4 regions of the Peribacillus sp. ACCC06369 genome follow, and region 3 is predicted to be linked to each of the others. Evidence: riboswitches for the same ligand, from Rfam matches in the RefSeq annotation. Region 3 holds a riboswitch; each other region holds the start of a gene.
The links. Region 3 has a riboswitch for thiamine pyrophosphate ahead of tenA (thiaminase II). Riboswitches for the same ligand answer to the same signal wherever they lie in the genome.

Region 1 (4,848 bases), 910 kb from region 3:
ATAAAAGAGATCATTTGGATTTCCCGCTGCATGGCCCCCTTTAAGTAAAACGGCTTTAGGGCCCAGTTCTTGTATGGATATGCATGCCCTGTAAAAATCTTGTTTCGTTCGAATCGACAAGCCAGTAAGAACTTCCGCTTCTGGTACATTTGGGGTTGCAAGTGTTGCAAGCGGAAGCAATTCCGTTTTTAAGGCAGAGACGGCTTTTTCGTCCAGCAAATGGTGGCCGCTTTTGGAAATCATGACAGGATCAAGGATAACGATGTCAGGTAAGAATGTTTTAAGGGACGCAGCAACTGTTTCCACTATTTCTTTAGATCCAAGCATACCTATTTTTACTGCATTGACACGAATATCTTCAAAGATGGCTGCAATTTGATCAGAAATGATAGCTGTATCGATGGCCTGAATTGAACGCACTTCCATTGTATTTTGTGCGGTTACGGCTGTGATTGCTGACATTCCAAAGACCCCATGTGCAGAAAATGTTTTTAAATCCGCTTGTATTCCAGCACCGCCCCCTGAATCAGAGCCTGCGATGGTTAATGCTGTTTTCATAAAAAAACCCCTTCATATAATTATTTTTTAGAAGTATTTTAAGTAATATGAAAGCTAAAATCGCACCTGCGAATGAACTAAGCATAAAAGCTGGTAAAAAACCAAAAAGAGCAGCTTTTTCTCCCAATAGGAGGATTGCAAGTGGATAACAGGCTAGGGAACCGAAAATGCCGGTCCCGATCACTTCCCCTAAACAAGCGAATTTTAAGCTTTGTGTTTTTCGATATACGACGGCAGCCAAAAGTGCACCGATCATGCTGCCAGGAAAGGCGAAAATTGAACCGGTACCAGACATGTTTCTAATGATGGAAACTAAAAAAGCTTGTGTTACCGCATAAGCAGGTCCCAATAATACGGCTGTCAGGACATTTGCCAGATGTTGAATAGGAAAGACTTTCGCAAATCCGGCAGGGATGAAAATAAATGAACTGGTTAAAGTCGTTATAGCCGTAATCATGGCGGTCAATGTCAATTTCTTGATTGGATTCATCATCATATCAACGACCTACAGTGGCCAATCCTGCTCATTTTGAACCATATCCCAGAATAAATATTCATATCGGGAAGTCACCAAAAAGTGCTTTTCTAATCTAAGAAGTTCCTTTTCGGGCATGCCTTCTGTTAATTCTTCCAACAAAGCAATCAGCCACTTGTGTGCTTCACCGAATTCAGGAGATGAATATGACCTTATCCAATCAGAGTAGCGATTGTTTTCCAATGCATCACCATTTTGTTCTTTCAATAGCAAACCAATCTCATAATAATCCCAAGCACATGGCAGGAGACAGGCTATCAGGTCTGCCAAAGTGCCATGCTGAGCTGCATTTAGCATGTAACCCGTATAGGCTAGAGTGGTTGGTGTGGGTTCTGTATCTTCCAATTCCTTGGAGCTGATTCCGAATTCCGCAGCATAATGCCGATGGATATCCATTTCAACTTGAAGGGTTTCATTTAAAATACTCGCAAACTTTGCCATGGTTTCGATATTATGAGCTTTGATGACACCTAAAGCAAAGAGCTTGGAATAATCCATGAGATAGATATAGTCCTGCTTCAGGTAATAGGCAAATTTCTTTTCAGGAAGTGTGCCGTTTCCAATTGCCTGGACAAAGGGATGTGAATGGTTCCTTTTCCAAATCTCTTTTGCCCGTCCATGAAGTCTATCACTGAATGTTTCTAATTTAGTATTCTCCATTGTTCATCCTCCTTAAAATGGATCCCCCTGTATACACCCAATAAAAAAAACCCGCTCCTGAATACGGAACGGGGTAGATGGATAAAGTCTGTAAATGGACGATATCATCCACTTCCCTCCGCCGGTATGAGCCGGTTCAGGTTCAAAGGGTCCGGAACTAATTCCATCTCAGTCTTAAAAAAGACTCCCCTAGTGGTGCGAATTGTATGTAATTACTGACATCATATCAGAAAGACAAGAAAATGCAACCCGTATTTGAAAGAGGTAATCCTTTATGCCACGGGAAAAAAGGGAGATCCAGGTAATTGACATTTGATGATTATTGAGATAAAATCATGTCTACATCAATTATATATTGAATTCTTATCCAGAGAGGTGGAGGGACTTGGCCCAAAGAAACCTCGGCAGCAGACCCATTTTGGGAACTGTGCTAAATCCAACAAGCATATGCTTGGAAGATAAGAAGAGCCGTACGGACACTGTCAGCCTCTTCTTGAATTAGAAGAGGCTTTTATTTTTGCGGAATAACGTTTAGTGACATAATAAAAAAGGTATATATAATTTGGTGAAAATCAAACCAGTTAATACAGTTTAGCTCAACTAGAAGCAGGCTCTATGATGACTAGGAAAGGAGCCATTTACATGGCGGAATTATTTAAGAGGATTGAACAGAGGAAGGCAAAGCTTATTGAAGAGTTATTGGCCAATGGAGTATACAAAACCTCTGATGAAAGGCACCTTTATGATGCCCCGTTAAAAGTACTTGAAGATGAATATAAGATTGTTATAAATAGACCTAATAACGAGTCTCCTTCGGAATGGATGACATAGTAAGCGATAGACTATATTTTGGGTTCTTGGGATAGGGATATGAAGTAAGCATTCGCAATGTATCACACTTGTGGATGCTTTTTTTATTTAAGTTTATATAGTGGATGTCACAAAATATACATAATTAGAGACTAAAATAGGCTTTTTGTCACATTTAACCTATGAAATAACACATTTAATTTCTGTAAAATGGTTGATTTTAACTACGAGTTTCATTATGATGAAAGTGTAAAAATATTGAAATATTGGGAGGTGTTTATATGATTTGCCGGAAGGTAACTATAGAAAAAGTAGAAGAAAAGAGAGAGGAAATGATCAAATTGGCAGCAATTTATGGTTTTACAAGTCTTCTAACTGTTCAAGCAAGTCAAGAATTGGATGCGCTGTTAAATGCGTTGACAAATAAAAGAGAATCTGAATATTTTTCCCTCCAGAAAGTATATAGGTATTTTTAAATTCACCATTTCGTCCTCTTTTAATCAGAGAAAAAAGCTACTACACAAGGCAATAGCTTTTAAATAAATATATTTAAATATCGACACGTTTACCAAGAATGATCAAATCCCGTTCAATGCCATCCAGCTCGGCAACTTGAGGTAAATGTGCCCATTTTTCAAACCCGAATTTGGAAAAGAGCTTCAGGCTTGGGGCATTGTGGGCAAAAATGAAACCTAATAGAGTCTTCACCCCTAATTTTGGGCTCACTTCAATTGCCTTTTGAATCGAAATTTGTCCGATTCCTTTTCCCCGGAAATAATCATCAATATAAATGCTGATTTCAGCCGTGGAATTATAGGCCGGCCTCCCATAGAACGATTGAAAGCTCATCCATCCAGCAGTTTCCCCTTCTATAGTAATGATAAATAGCGGTCGACTTTCTGAATCATGTTCCTCAAACCATTTAACCCTCGATTGTACGGATATAGGTTCCGTATCTGCCGTGACCATTCTTGAAGCAATTGTCGAATTATATATTTCAACGATCCTGGGTAAGTCCGATAGTTCTGCCTCTCTAAACTCTATGTGCTCTTCCATGATTTAAACTCCTATCTATTTTCTATCTCCAGAATAAAGGGTATCGCCGCTTTTTTATTAAGGGACGGTGAATGAAACCCAATCCATTGAAAGTTTTATACTATCATACACTCTTTGCTCTTTATCTGACAATTCATTTTATATGTTAGGACTACAGATTTTTGGGTATTTAAAAGATTAAATACTTCATAGTAAATAGACAAAAGGAGAAGCAAATGAAAAAAATAGCAGGTTTATTAATTATTGTACTAATAATTTGTTTCGCTGCATATAAGTTTCAAGCCTCGGAAGCGAAAGATGTACAAAGGGTGATGGCTTTTGGAGATTCGTTAACCTATGGAAAAGGGGATAAGGACGGGGAAGGATATGTAGACGGTCTGGAGGATGAATTGAATAATCCGGAATCGGAACAAAAAGTGAGTTTTTGGAATTACGGTATAAAAGGTCAGGAAACGGATGGGGTAATGAAGCAGCTTGACGATTACCGCATTAAAACGAAACTTGATAAAGCCGATACTTTCATCGTTTATATTGGAACGAATGACTTGATCAATAGTAACGGCGGGAACTTGGAGAAAATAAGTGACCGAAAAATCGATGATGGTAAACGGGAGTATATCAACCATCTGGATAAGATTATATCAACACTGATAAAGGCAAACGATAAAGCGGATATACTGGTAGTAGGGCTATATAACCCAATTAAAGACAATGAAAAACTTGAAAAACACATTCTAGATTATAACCAAGCAATAAAGGGAATAGCGGAAAAGGATGATAGGATGGTATTCATTCCTACAAATGATCTTTTTGAAAATAAAAAGAAAACAGAGTATTTCAGTGATAAGATACATCCGAATGAAAAAGGGTATCAACTCATTACGAATCGGGTTCTGGAAAGTTATGATTTCAAATGAAAGCAAAAATGCATAAGTCGCTAGGAATTTGATATGGCCTTTAGTTGGGAAGAGAACTGCAAAGATCTGGGGTGCTTGTATCTGCTTTTGTGGCTGAATGGAGTATCCTCCAATGATGGCGATCACTCCTATTTAGAATACCCTTGATGAATTTTGATAGTCCTTTATATTAGGTGAATTTTACCTTTATGACTATCATAGAGCTGTTCAAAAAATAGACAACTTTTAATTGGTTCGTTTCTGTCAAAAAGTATTATTATTTTACACATTCATATAGGTCATGGAATAATTATAGGAGATTAGCCAGGCTTA
Region 2 (4,848 bases), 1.5 Mb from region 3:
CGGAATCTGCAAATACGCGGCGAACCACCGGATTCGTTATTTCAAGCGCTGACATCGCTTTCAAGGATGCTGCAGACTTAACAGCTCCAAGCATCATACCTGAAATGCATTCATCCGTAATTTCCGAGACGGATTGCAAAGGTTTCTTTGGCTGTGTTGGAGTCAATCCATATATAAAATCGTTACCTTGATTCATTTTGTAGCTCTGGGTCGGTTTAGAAGGATCCTGGCCCGTTTGGAAGCACTCCAATGTAATATTATATTCATCTTGGATGAACTGATATTGACGATCCAAAATATCCAGCAATTCCTGATCCTGTACATGCTGACGCAAAAGCATATAAGTGTTTAATGTACCAATCGTTCCCGATAACACTTCATGTACATCGAATACTTCGTGACCTCCGTGATTCATTTGTGGAGGAATAGCACCCGTTTGCATGTTCTGGTGTACTTGACCTTGTTGATATTGATTTTGATTTTGCATTGTATTTCCCTCCTCGTTTTATCAATCATGCGAACAAGTTTAGTATGTTAAACCCCAACAGGATTATTCAACCTAAACTCTTCCATGAAGACCAATTAAGCTACCTCCATCATGTTGTCTGTTTGTCTGTATAAAAAAACCGAGACGTTTTAAACTATAAACACCTTTAATATGTATGGGAGGATTTCTAATGACACATAAATGCTTCTATTGTACTGACGACACAGAAGAAAAAAAAATCCATGTTGTAACGTTTCAAGTTACTGACACGGATAGAAATGAAATGCTTTGTGATGAATGTTATCAAGAATGGCTGCAAGGAATAAAAGGTTAGTATAAAAAGCCCTCAAATAATCTCAAAAATGATTAAGTATAGGGCAACTTAAATTCGTTTCACACAGTACAAATATATAATGATTTATGGAATTTTAAGCGTAAATCCGAAAGAATAGCCTATGCATTATGGTTACGTACTTGGAACATGGGCATTTCAAGCAACAACAAAAGGGTTGATTGCATGTCATCAAACCATGCTTAATCATTCTGGTGATAAGGACTGATAAGGACCCTACATAAATTCCTTGTAGAAGTGATCAATCAAGGTAAACAGGAAATGACCATTGAATTATCATTAAAAGAAAATAACGTAGGACTGCCTCCATCACCACCTGAAAGGCCTATAGCTAATTTAGAGGATATTCCCGTGGGGGCAAGACTTCAAGATCCTGAAATCTCCGCTTCAGTATCCATTGATATTAGTGCAGGATTAGTTGCTTGCAGCCAGATCATGGTCAATGCATCCACGAAGATATTGCGGAAATGTTTGCACAATTCCACACAAAAAAAGCGGCATTGAGTGCTGATTTCCTAAGATTAAATAAGGAAAAAGGATGGCTGGTCCCTCCTCCTCTTCATATTAATAAAACAAGTTCGTAAAACATGGATGAAATATCCCCTTAATCATGTTGGCTGAATCTCCAACATGATTAAGGGATTGATTTCCGTATGAAAGGAAGATTAATGAATCACTACCATTGCAGACTTTCGATTAAGTGGCACTTTGTGCATTCTTGACTATAATCATTTTTTATAAATTCATGATTACAATTCTCCCGAAAAATGTTCAGCTCTCTTTTCAGCTGTTCCAATTGAGTTTCCAACTGTTTCATTTCAACTTTTATCTGGATTACCCGATTCATCGAATTCTCCCTCTCGTCCGAATCATTGATAGATTTTTCCGTCCGTTTTCCTAAATTCATTGGCTTTTTCTTTAAGCCCTTCATCGATTACCGACTCAAAGCCCAGACCCTTTTCTTTTGCCAAATCACGGATGTCCTGTGAGATTCTCATACTACAGAATTTAGGTCCGCACATTGAACAGAAATGGGCTGTTTTGGCACCTTCAGCTGGTAGAGTTTCATCGTGATATTCAACCGCCCTTTCAGGGTCGAGAGAAAGATTGAACTGATCTCTCCAACGAAATTCGAATCTAGCCTTAGAAAGGGCATCATCCCGTTTTTGTGCATGCGGATGGCCTTTTGCAAGGTCAGCTGCGTGGGCTGCAATTTTATAGGTAATGACCCCTACTCGAACATCCTCTTTATTCGGAAGTCCCAGATGCTCTTTCGGTGTCACATAACAAAGCATGGCAGTTCCAAACCATCCAATCATGGCAGCACCAATTGCAGAAGTAATATGATCGTACCCAGGTGCTATATCCGTTGTTAATGGTCCTAGGGTATAGAATGGTGCTTCTTGACACACTTCCAGCTGCTTATCCATATTTTCTTTAATTAAATGCATAGGTACGTGACCGGGTCCCTCAACCATGACTTGAACATCGTGCTTCCATGCAATCTTCGTCAGTTCCCCCAATGTTTCCAATTCAGCAAATTGAGCCTCATCGTTTGCATCTGCAATGGATCCAGGACGGAGGCCGTCGCCTAATGAGAAAGAGACATCATATGCCTTCATGATTTCACAAATCTCTTCAAAGTGAGTATAGAGAAAGCTTTCTTGGTGGTGGGCCAAGCACCATTGTGCCATGATGGAGCCCCCTCGGGAAACAATTCCCGTAACTCGCTTCGCTGTTAAAGGGATATATCGCAAAAGCACACCAGCGTGTATAGTGAAGTAATCGACACCTTGCTCGGCCTGCTCGATTAATGTATCCCTAAAAACTTCCCAATTTAAATCTTCCGCGACTCCATTCACTTTTTCCAATGCTTGATATATCGGAACAGTTCCAACTGGCACAGGCGAATTCCTGATAATCCATTCCCGGGTGGTGTGAATATTCTTTCCGGTGGAAAGATCCATTATATTGTCGGCTCCCCATCGTGTAGCCCAAGTCATTTTCTCCACTTCATCTTCGATCGATGAACTAACAGCTGAGTTTCCGATATTCGCATTTATTTTCACATGAAATTTTCGTCCGATGATCATAGGCTCACTTTCAGGGTGGTTAATATTTGCCGGAATGATCGCCCGTCCGCTAGCTACCTCTTCTCTTACAAACTCAGGGGCAACATTTTCCCTGATCGAAATGAATTCCATTTCTGGGGTAATGATACCTTTACGGGCATAATGGAGCTGGGTTACGTTTTGCCCTTCCATCGCTCGCAATGGTTTTCTTTTCAATCCCGGAAAAATTTCTACTTTGGATTGTGAATCCACTTTTCTATACCCATTATCTTCTGGTTTTATTTCACGTCCTTCATACTCTTCAACGTCTTCCCGTTCCAGGACCCAGTTGCGTCTAATCGGGGCAAGACCTTTATGAATATCAATGGGATATTCTGAATCCGTATAGAAACCGCTTGTGTCATAAACTCGTAAAGGCGGATTCTCCTCTTCGCCGAATGCCCCTGTAGTCGGACTTAGCTTAATTTCACGCATAGGTACTTTAATATCAGGTCTAGATCCCTCAACATACACCTTTTTACTCCCAGCAAAACTGGACATAATTGAAACGTTCATGTCATTTACTGAATTACTCATGATTTCATTTCTCCTTTTTAAGTTCATTTAAAAAGGACAAAATCCAATCCATTTCGCACGAAAAAGCCAGGTCTCATATTTAAGACCCGGCTAACGTTAGTATGGCTACAGAAATGACCAATTGAAATGGTCATTGTTTAGTAGATTCTAACTTCCCCACGCTGGTATGAACCAGATCAGGTCCTGAGGGTTAAGAAGCTTAAGCGCTTCTCTCTCAGCCCAACTTTTATTGGACACCCCTAGTCTAAATAATTTAATTGATTACAGGGTAACTATATATCACCCTTTTCACTCTGTAAATAATTTGAAAGACCTAATATTTTATTTCAACCTCTCCAAAATTCGTTACTTGAAGAGTAATATTACAGGCTCTCAAGGATTGGGAAAAGCTCCTCTAAATGCTTGATTTCATAGGTTGGAAGCACTTCATTCCGTTCCTTATCATGGCGATTTATCCAAACCGACTTTATGCCTACCCGGGACGCTCCAAGGATATCCGTCATTAAATTATCGCCGACCATCAATACTTCATCCTTATCAAGCTCCATGATTTCCAAAGCATGCTCAAAAATGGAGGCATCCGGTTTACCTCTTCCAAACGCACCAGAAATGACGATTTGGTCGAAATAAGGAACTAGTTCAGGCGTAATTTCAAGTTTGGTGTTTTGCAGTTCAGGAGACCCGTTCGTAAGCAATAGCAATTTGTACTTCCCTTTTAATTCATCTAACACACGGAATGATTCTTCATAGATAAATGGCTTTTTGCGTCTCTCGGCAGGGAAACGTTCTGCCAGTTCAAGCCCAAATTCCGGGTCATCGATCCCTAATGCCTTCAAGCCTCTCGTCCACGCTTCTTTCCGATAAGCCGGTGCAATCCCGGCCATCTTCCGGAATTCATCATGATCATCCTGAAAATTTCCCCATAGCCCCTCAAATGGGTTGATACCGATCATTTGAGTAAATGCATATGTATCGTAAGAAGAATAAAGCTCACGCGCTTCCTTCCGCACAGCTTCTTCAAACTCGTCGACATTCAAATCATACTTCTCCTTAGCCACTTCGCATGTAGCCACAAAAGCCTCTTTTACACTTTTCTGATCCCATAGTAATGTATCATCTAAATCAAAAAAAACTGCCTTCACCAAAATGTCCACCCTCTTTCCCTATTATTGAAATCGTAAAAATTACACTATTACAATAATAAACCACAACCAATGGAAAAAGAATAATTATTCAGAAAATCCCTGCATCTTTCTTAAAATCAGCAAAATGTACGATGGACATCAGACTTACCTTCTCTGATGGAAAACCCTATATTTCTTCACTTATCATCTTTCGAATACATACAGCTTTCCATTACT
Region 3 (4,848 bases):
TTCCGCGCCTTCGGTATTCCTCAAACCATTCCAGTAATGCAAAGGTATTTTTCGAATCTTGGCCAAAGGTTGGCTCATCCAGGAGAATGATTTTTTTGTCTATTACGATTGAGGCAGCTACACTCAAGCGACGCTTTTGACCCATTGATAATTGAAACGGATGTTTATCCCGATGTGCCTCAAGGCGGAACACTCCAAGCAATGATTGGACTCTCTCCTCGATTTCTTGTTGCGGCCTTTTTTCAATTCTCAATGAATAAGCAATTTCTTCATATACAGAATTTGCAACGAACTGAAACTCAGGATTTTGAAAGACAAACGTCATATGATCCGTTAGATTTTTCACCCTTCTAATAGGGGACCCCATTAATTCATACTGACCACTCGTTTTTATGAACTGCATCAGTGCATGTAAAAGAGTACTCTTCCCCGCGCCATTTTCTCCACTGATAACAATCCATTCCCCTGAATGGACCTGCAGCTCTTCAACCTTGATTTTCGCTTCCTTTTTCCGGAATCCGCTAAAACCTTGCACATGCATAAGGGGGGAACCAACACTAAATGGGTTTGCTCGAATGAGCTCATGGTCAAGTACATACTCATCCCAAACACCAGGGAACCAAATTCCATGTTCTTTCATTTCATTTTTATATAGGGAAAGAATGGTATCTTTTGGACCATCAGCTATGATTTGACCGTCATCATTAAAAAGCACGATTCGTTCGATGAATTCTAAAACATGATCAATTTTATGTTCCACGATAATAACCGTCTTGTCTCGTCCGACTCCCTTCAACAAGTCCCAGATTTCTTTTGTTCCTTCCGGATCGAGCATGGCGGTTGGTTCATCTAAAAATATCACTTCCGGTTCAAGGACCAATACTGAAGCAATGGCCAGACGCTGTTTCATCCCGCCTGATAATGTATCAATACTTGTATGGATATCGTCTAGATTCAATCCTACCTCACGGATATGTTTTTGGATCTTCTCTTTCATTTCTTTTTTAGGGACGGAAAGATTCTCAAGGACGAAGGCAATTTCCTCATCAGCAAACGGCATGCAAAACTGACTATCAGGGTCTTGAAAAACATATCCCCATGAAGAAGGACACTTCAATTCTTCCGCCTTCATCGGAACTTCTATGGAATTCGGAATCAATCCGCTTAATACTTGCAAAAGAGTCGACTTACCACATCCTGATGGTCCCAACAATAGAACTTTTTCACCTTTATCAAATGAGACGGATAAGTCCTTGAAAATCAATGACTCATCACCTGGAAATTTCATTCTTAACTTCTCAACATGAACGATTCGTTCCATGGCCATCAACCTCTACTTTTGGTCCAGTTCTGCATAATCTTTACTTGAAACTGGACGAACAAGATTAGTTACTCCTGTTGCTTCCAGGACTTTAACTAGATAATAAGCTGTTACACCTGCAAAGAATATGGAACCCAAGAACCTCGCAATCATGAATAACGATAGATTCCAAAGGGAGAGCGCACCTATTTCCCCGTATGCAAAATCCATGATGACTGATCCCAGGCAGGAAGCCACCGCAGCTAAAACGGCCACCGACATATTGAATTTTTTATATCTGAACGCCATGAACAGCAGTTCAGCGAACAAACCTTGGACCACCCCATATAAGAGTACGGTCAGCCCCCATGGTGAACCCAGAAAGAATTCACCGGAAGCTGCAGCTATCTCTGCCAGAAGTGCTACACCCGGTTTCCGTAAAATCAAAAAGGCAACGGGGCCAGCAATAAACCACATTCCATAAATAAGTTGATCTAGATGTAATCCTAATGGTTTAACGGAATAATATATCGAACCCCAAAGGATATAAACGATTCCAAATGCTACGGCAATCACGATAGTGACTAATATATCCGTTAATTTCAATCCTTTTTTCATGTTTCATTCTCCTTTATACTTCCAGTATTTCCTTATGAACAGGCCATGTCTCTAAGCGATAAGCCATTTCCCAAAATGAGTATTCATATTGGCTGCTAAGGATAAAATGTTCCTTCATTCTTTCCTTATCTTCATCTGTTACTTTTTCAGCAATCTCATCAAGCCTCGCAATTTGTTCTTCCACCAAAGAGCGGAACCACTCTCCTCCGTAAGCCGCTATCCATTCTTGATAAATCGGCTCTTCCGGTTCACACCCTTGCAGCTTTTCGCCAATTTCATAATACAGCCAGTAACATGGCAAGATAGCTGCAATAACATCCCCTAAATGTCCAGAATAAGCCGCACGATACATATGGGAAGTATAAGCATAAGCAGTCGGGGCGGGTTTGAAATTTTCCCTTTCTTCTTTTGTGATGCCTAATCTCTCAGAAAAATTTTCATGAAGCTTCAACTCCGCTTCATATGTTCCTTGTGCGTGGCCGGCAAGCCTGCTTGTTGTATGTAAGTCTGTTGCCTTTACTGCTCCTAAAGCTTGAACTCTAGCAAAATGAGATAAATAATAGGCATCTTGCATGACATAAAAACGAAAACACTCTAATGGCAATGTGCCATCTCCAATTCCTGCAACAAACGGGTGATTAAAACTAGCTTCCCAAATATGATCAACTTCCTGGCGGATTTCCTCTGAAAACTTCATGTCCATTACCTCCAAATTCTATTTTTCAATGAATGATACGGGATAAAAACCTTAAATCACCTCTTTTTTTGCAAATAAAAAACCACTTTCTTTAACGTAAAGAAAGTGGTTGTACTTGAAATAATACAGAAACGTATTGTCCCAGACCCCACTTCCCTACGCTGGTATAAACCAGATCAGGTTCTAAGGGTCTTAAAGTCATACTTTAATCTCAGCTTCTCAGGTAAAACCAAATTTCACCTATAAAGCACCCCTAGTGGTACAAATTGTATATATAATTCATTTGCCTTTATATTAACACGATAAATCCAATTGTCAAACGATTAGAAAAAGTTTTCAAGCTATATTGCTTTAGGATTACTAGCCTTTCAATCTTGCATACTCACCTAACCACGATCAATTAAACCATTGTTAATCCACCATTTACGGAAAGAGTTTGCCCCGTAATATACCCTGCATCTTCCGAAACGAAATAGGCAACAGCACTGGCAATGTCCTCGGGTTGAGCTAGCCGACGGAATGGAATAGCTTTTTCCAAGGCGCTTGCTATACCAACATTATAAGAGCCTATTTCTTGAAATAAAGGAGTATCAGCAGGGCCTGGTGCAACACAATTGATGTTGAGTTTGTGACGTGCCATTTCTCTTGCTATCGTTTTTGTGAAGGCAATCACCCCTCCCTTAGCAGCCGAATAAACTGCCTCTCCACTTGATCCGACCCTAGCTGCATCTGATGCAATATTTACTACCTTGCCGTAACCATTTTCAATCATAAGAGGTAAAATTTCCTTGCAAGTATGGATCTGCCCAAGTAAATTAATATCGATAATCCTTTTCCAAGTGCTTGGATCACTTTTTAAAAAAGGTTCCACCTTATCCCAGCCTGCATTATTAACCAATATATCTATTCTTTGATAATGGTTCACTGATTCTTCAACGGCTTTTTTAACACTTTCTAATTTCGTTACATCACAATGGACCGCTCTGGCTTCAAAACCCGACTTTTCGATTATAGAAACCGTTTCCTCTGCATTTTTAAGATTTATATCAGCCACGATGATGTTAAAATTGCGAGAAGCCAATTTTTTTGCAATCTCTCTGCCAATTCCGCTCCCGGCACCTGTGATAAATGCCATTCTTTTATTCATCATATTCCCTCCACTTTCACCATTTAGTCAATATGGATTTATTTGAGCTGCTTATATATTGTCTATTATCTTTTCATTTATCATTTCCCGGAGCCGGAATTTCTGGATTTTCCCGCTTGCCGTACGAGGAAAGTCATCCATTATTTCAAGAAATTCAGGCCAATATTGTTTGGCCAAACCCTTTTCCGAGAGAAATTCCTGCATGGAATCCATCGTAATCGGGCTCTTTCCCATTTTCATGCTGATACATGCACATGCTTTTTCCTGAAGACGAGAATCTGGAACAGCGATAACCTGAGCGCTAGAAATATCCGGGTGTTCATACAATACATTTTCTACATAAGCAACTGGAATATTTTCGCCGCCACGTATGATTATGTCTTTGTTTCTTCCAGAAATCCGGATATATCCATCTTCATCAATAAATGCTCGATCACCGGTAATGAACCATCCGTCACTATACTCAGCTAAAGTATCATCGATCCGTTTAAAATAGCCGACAAAAAGAGCCGGACCCCTTACTAATAAAGAACCTTCTATATTCGGAGCACAGAGCTCCCCTTCAAGATCCACTACTTTTAGCTCCATCCCCGGAAAGGGAATTCCGTCGGTATTCGTCAGTTTTTCTTCTAGATCCTCAAGTCTCGTCAAGGTTACCAAGCCATCTTCCGTTTGTCCCCATCCTGACAATATCTTGAACGGTACTTTTTCCACGGCTTCCTTTACTAAATGCCTGGGAATCGGGGCACCTAGAGCTACGAAGACTCGTAGCGAATTGAGGTCATAACTTTCTATCCCTTCCATTTGAATCGTATCTTGCAGAAAAGGAGTAGCTCCCGCCGTAAACGTTATCTTTTCCTTCTCAACCCATTCAATAAACTCTCTCGGATTCCAAATGTCTTGATAGACTCCCGTACCTCCAATATGAGTAGGGAGCCTAACTCCATAACCAAAACCTGTTTGATGAGCGAACGTTGACGCCATGAAAAGAACGTCATCGGAGGTTAAATGTAAGTGGTCAATCCAATAATCCGTTGATATACAAAGAGTATTATGTGTATGCATTACTCCTTTTGGACTTCCAGT
Region 4 (4,848 bases), 1.2 Mb from region 3:
TTTGTTGGCTCATATTCACCGAAGCTCATTTTTTCATCCTTTAAAGGGTCAGTGATATCGTATCCCTCCTCAACCGCTGGAGTGTAAACGACAAGTGGTTTAATGGATGAACCCGGAGATCTTGACAGCTGGGTTGCCCGGTTATATCCCATGAATTGATGCTCACCTCTCCCACCGACTAGTGCCTTTATGCCGCCCGTTTCAGGATCAAGGAGGACTGACCCACTTTGAACCATTTCCTCTGTACTCGTTCCAACTGGAAAATTGGCTTCATTCGCATACACGGATTCTGTAGCCTGCTGCATGGATTGATCCAGTGTAGTGTAAATTTTATAGCCCTTTGAAAGCAGTTCCTCAAGCTTAATTCCATATTTACTCGATGCTTCCGATAAAACATGATCAACATAATAAGGATACTTACCTCTTAATGGATCGGTTTCCTTCTCCCCCATAAGAAGTGTCACCGAATCTTTTTTTGCGGCTGCTTCTTCATCTTTCGTCAAATAACCATGTTCCGCCATTCTGGAAAGAACCAAATCACGCCGCTTCAATGCTCCGTCCAAATTCTTATATGGATCAAGTTTGGATGGTAGATTAATGACACCCGCCAGCAAAGCTCCCTCGGCAACGGTCAATTCAGAGACCTCTTTGGAAAAATAAATATTTGCAGCTTTTTTGATTCCCCATGCCCCATGGCCAAAATAAACTTGATTCAAATACATTTCCAGAATTTCATCTTTCGTATATTGATTTTCAACTTCCTGGGCTAGAAAAAACTCTCCTATCTTCCTCTTCAATGTTCGATCCGATTCCAGCATCGTGATTTTCACAAGCTGCTGGGTGAGCGTGCTCCCGCCTTCAACAACACTTCCAGCCTTCGCATTTTTAACCAAGGCTCGCAAGATCCCTTGATAATCTATACCGTGATGTTTATAAAAACGGTGATCCTCAATGGAAACCACCGCTTGTTTCATATGTTCCGGTATTTCATCTATCGCAACACCTTCGGATTTATTTGCCGTGATCGTACTGGCAAGATTCCCATCCAGATCATAGATTCCTGTCGGTTGCTGAAGATTATTTTCAAGATGGCTTATATCTGCACCCTGCCTGAAATACAAGAGTGAACCGGCGCCTAAAACCACAATCGCCAATATTATAATTAGAACTAATTTCACTAACCCTCTCATTTGTACCCCCATTTTCCCATCTGCGACATGTTTCATTAAAAATATTTTACCCTTTTTATTAAAGAAAACTCGTAGATTGACTAAAAGGCCACAGCTCAGTCGCCTTTTCTTTTAGCACTATACTCGCGTACCGGTTTCCTTGCTGAATGATATTCCTTCCGAATGAAAAATAAAGCACGCCAACTAATTGAAGGACCAGGATTTCATCCTACCATTTTAACAATGCCCGTATCTATCCTTTCCCCGTAATTGGCGATCTATATACCAATTAAAGGCGTGAAACATTTAAAAGTGGGTATAACACTTTAAAGACTTATAAATGGGAGAGATGAAATTATGAAAGACATAAAAAATATTGTCGTCGCTTTTGATGGAAATGAAGAGAGTACACGGGCCGTGGAATATGGAGCAACAATCAAACAGGCCTTTCCTGAAGCTGAGCTGACCGTAGTCCATGTCCTAAGTGATAAGGTTGAACAGAGTATCATGGGAAACGTCACAGCTCCTGGATTTGTACCCGCTGCAGGATTTTATGTCGATCCCGTCCAGACACATCCCGTCGTTGAAGTTGAACAGCGAGAACAAAAGGTAATTGACACCCCTTCCCCCGTCGAGAATAGTGTTCGGAACGCAGAAAGTAATACGTTGAGATTGCTAAGTGAATGTCAAGTCAAGGGGAAATTCGAGATATTGGAAGGACATGCGCCAGATAGCATATGTGAATATGCAGAAAGAACTGCGGCCGACCTCATCGTCGTCGGCAATAGCTCTAAAAGCGGTTTGGAAAAATTCTTTCTTGGAAGTACAAGTAGTTCAATTGCGAAAAACGCACCCTGTTCGGTATTCATTGCAAAATGAGATTGAGCCGGTTCGCCCTGTACGTATCGTTTGATCATTCCGAAAAAAGCCGGATTCTTGTAGAATCCGGCTTTTTTGTTAATAGGCTTTTTTCAGTAATACATTTGAAGCTGCCGAATATAACATCATCACCACAATGGCCGATAAAATAAAACTGATCAGCATATAAGTCCCATTATAAATGAATGAATAAACCGCTACTGGCTGTCCTTTTGGTGCTGCAGATCCAAAAAACACGATTCCAGAAGTGAAATGACATAGAAACCTCAGGAAACTTCCCAAAAACATGCCGCCAATCCCGTATAATTTCGCTTTGGAACGCTTTTCCTCTTTATAGCTGTTTACAAACTTGTTCATGAATACACCGGATATCCCGACAACCATAAAGGCAAGATAATAATCAATGAAGCCTTGGATCGGTGTTCCGATCCATGCTGTACCACTGACAATCTGCAATAGTCCAAGTAACAATCCGGCTAACATCCCACCTTTTATGCCCCAACGATATGCCATCAGAAAAATAGGTACCATGGCTATTGAAATCGAACCCCCTTGAGGCCAGATTCTTGAAAAAATGAATCCAGAGACCATATCCAGTAATAAAGCCAATGATGCAAAAATGGCGACCTCTGTCATGAATAACGTTTTATTTTTCATCAAGCCACTCCTTTCTCCAAAAGCGAAAAAATGTCCATGAGTTCCCCCTGCCAATTTTGCGCAAAAAAAAGCAACACCGGGGCGGTAATGGATGCCCAGTATTGCTTGTATCCAAAACCACATCCCTACGCTAGTGCTAACTATCAGGTTCATAGGGTCTGAACTCAACCGTTCACTCTCAGCCTTTTTGGCTCCCCTTGTGGAAGTATTTATTTTTCGATCCTCGGTTAGAATATACTACTAGTTTCTTTAATTGACAACTAAAGAAACAGTATATGTCAACAACTTGTCATTCCCATTTTATGGCGATATTCTTTCTTATAACCAACTTCTTTACATACCTTCAATACACCTGCAATTAAACAAGTTAGATGGCTAAATACGACAATTTTTCTATAGACTCACTAAGGTTTGTTTTGTTATCTTTATTAAACCTAATTTACATAGGGGAGGGAATGGACATGGATAAACATTCGATTTCAGCTGAAAAAGGCGCCTACATAAGCATTGCCGCTTACATATTCTTGTCTGCCCTTAAATTGTCATTTGGTTATTTCGGTGATTCTAAAGGACTTTGGGCAGATGGTTTAAATAATACGACCGATATCATCGCTTCCATAGCCGTATTGATTGGTTTGAAAATTTCGAAGAGACCTCCAGATGATAATCATTCATATGGACATTTACGGGCGGAAACCGTAGCCTCGTTGGTAGCTGCCTTCATTATGATCACCGTAGGCCTGCAGGTTGTATTCAGTGCTGTAGAATCCTTCTTCCAGCAAGATTCAACAACCGTTCCCAATATGCTTACCGGTTATGTCGCCCTATTCTCTGCAATCTTCATGTACGGAATCTACCGTTATAACTTAGCATTAAGTAAAAAGATCAACAGCTCTTCCATCTACGCCGTTGCACAGGATAATCGTTCCGATGCCCTTGTCAGTGTTGGTGCTTTCATTGGAATCATCGGTACTAAGATGGGAATCCCTTGGCTTGATGCAATAGCTGCAGCAGTCGTGGGGGTCATCATATGCAAAACGGCCTGGGATATCTTTCGGGATGCCTCCATCTCTTTAACCGATGGTTTCGACGAGCAGCTCCTGCAAAAGATCGGTCAAACCATTATATTGACAGAAGGTGTAAAAGACATGAGTGAAATTAAGGCCCGTATGCACGGAAGTGAAATCCTGCTCGAAACTACCGTTCATGTTAACCCTCTTTTGACCGTCATCCAAGGTCACGATATTACGGTTAAAATCGAAGAGAATCTTTTGAAGGAATATAATATCCAGCATGTGATCGTTCATATCGAACCATATGCATTTCATAAAAAAAGGTAACCGTCATTAACTTTACGGATACCTTTTTTTATTATTAATTCATGTAATCACTGTAATAAAACTGTGTCAAAAAAAGGTATTTATCGATTGATTGACGAATATTTATCCAATTGACACATGTTAAAAGAACTCTAATCTGTTATCATAAAAGCGAGATGTAATTATTTTAATATTTTGTAATTTTTTTCTAATACATTAATTTCTGGGTCAAAAGTAAATTCATTTTCCTACAGTATGGAGGGCAAAATGGTATCTAATCGAGAAATGACCATTCACTTTTTATCTTCTCAAAAAAGCAGTATCATATCCAAATGGAAAGATGAGTTGCTGCATTTACCGGACGGATATATGGGATATTTTAAAGGAGAAGTGGAAAATATCTTTAATCTGCTAATGGATCAGCTTGGAAAACCGGATACTGACATAGACGATGTACTGAAGGTCGTAGGGGGAAAAATTGCGTCTGATCGAGTTAATAAGCAATTGGATATGGAAAATTTCTTTTCCACTGCAACCATCGGCAGATCCATCATCATTGAGCACGTTTTGAATTCAGAAGCACCCAAAGAAGAAATATCCGATCGAATCAAGCATGTAAACGTTTACTTCGATAAACTCATTCATTTTGCATTATCCCATTATACCGAATTGAAAACGATGGAACTTGAAGAACGCTATCAATTCATAAGCCCAAACCATAAAGACCGTTTAACACTCCTTGGCCAAATGACCTCGAGCTTTGTCCATGAATTCCGAAATCCACTGACATCCATAATGGGATTCATACAATTGTTACAGGCAGA

Region 1: it holds a riboswitch for thiamine pyrophosphate, as region 3 does, so the genes downstream of both, tenA (thiaminase II) here and tenA (thiaminase II) in region 3, are expected to answer to the same signal.
Region 2: it holds a riboswitch for thiamine pyrophosphate, as region 3 does, so the genes downstream of both, thiC (phosphomethylpyrimidine synthase ThiC) here and tenA (thiaminase II) in region 3, are expected to answer to the same signal.
Region 4: it holds a riboswitch for thiamine pyrophosphate, as region 3 does, so the genes downstream of both, thiT (energy-coupled thiamine transporter ThiT) here and tenA (thiaminase II) in region 3, are expected to answer to the same signal.

Annotation. Positions count from the first base shown of each region.
Region 1 covers NZ_JAUCEN010000002.1:1,390,994-1,395,841, forward strand. Annotated here, with positions in the region: gene thiD (bifunctional hydroxymethylpyrimidine kinase/phosphomethylpyrimidine kinase) at 1-558, opposite strand, end outside; gene thiW (energy coupling factor transporter S component ThiW) at 527-1,048, opposite strand; gene tenA (thiaminase II) at 1,064-1,753, opposite strand; TPP riboswitch at 1,850-1,954, opposite strand; SAM riboswitch class I at 2,114-2,218, shown strand; gene QUF78_RS07660 (Fur-regulated basic protein FbpA) at 2,396-2,584, shown strand; gene QUF78_RS07665 (aspartyl-phosphate phosphatase Spo0E family protein) at 2,845-3,039, shown strand; gene QUF78_RS07670 (GNAT family N-acetyltransferase) at 3,113-3,619, opposite strand; gene QUF78_RS07675 (DUF459 domain-containing protein) at 3,835-4,536, shown strand.
Region 2 covers NZ_JAUCEN010000002.1:833,631-838,478, reverse strand. Annotated here, with positions in the region: gene QUF78_RS04930 (spore coat protein) at 1-487, opposite strand, end outside; gene QUF78_RS04925 (hypothetical protein) at 678-821, shown strand; partial or broken gene QUF78_RS04920 (DUF3231 family protein) at 943-1,423, shown strand; gene thiC (phosphomethylpyrimidine synthase ThiC) at 1,709-3,490, opposite strand; TPP riboswitch at 3,624-3,738, opposite strand; gene QUF78_RS04910 (HAD family hydrolase) at 3,850-4,632, opposite strand; gene QUF78_RS04905 (histidine phosphatase family protein) at 4,816-4,848, opposite strand, start outside.
Region 3 covers NZ_JAUCEN010000002.1:2,297,914-2,302,761, reverse strand. Annotated here, with positions in the region: gene QUF78_RS12100 (ABC transporter ATP-binding protein) at 1-1,321, opposite strand, end outside; gene QUF78_RS12095 (ECF transporter S component) at 1,334-1,918, opposite strand; gene tenA (thiaminase II) at 1,932-2,615, opposite strand; TPP riboswitch at 2,752-2,880, opposite strand; gene QUF78_RS12085 (SDR family NAD(P)-dependent oxidoreductase) at 3,016-3,762, opposite strand; gene QUF78_RS12080 (AMP-binding protein) at 3,814-4,848, opposite strand, start outside.
Region 4 covers NZ_JAUCEN010000002.1:1,104,897-1,109,744, reverse strand. Annotated here, with positions in the region: gene QUF78_RS06235 (transglycosylase domain-containing protein) at 1-1,226, opposite strand, end outside; gene QUF78_RS06230 (universal stress protein) at 1,527-2,048, shown strand; gene thiT (energy-coupled thiamine transporter ThiT) at 2,127-2,705, opposite strand; TPP riboswitch at 2,811-2,913, opposite strand; gene QUF78_RS06220 (cation diffusion facilitator family transporter) at 3,161-4,045, shown strand; gene QUF78_RS06215 (histidine kinase N-terminal domain-containing protein) at 4,292-4,848, shown strand, end outside.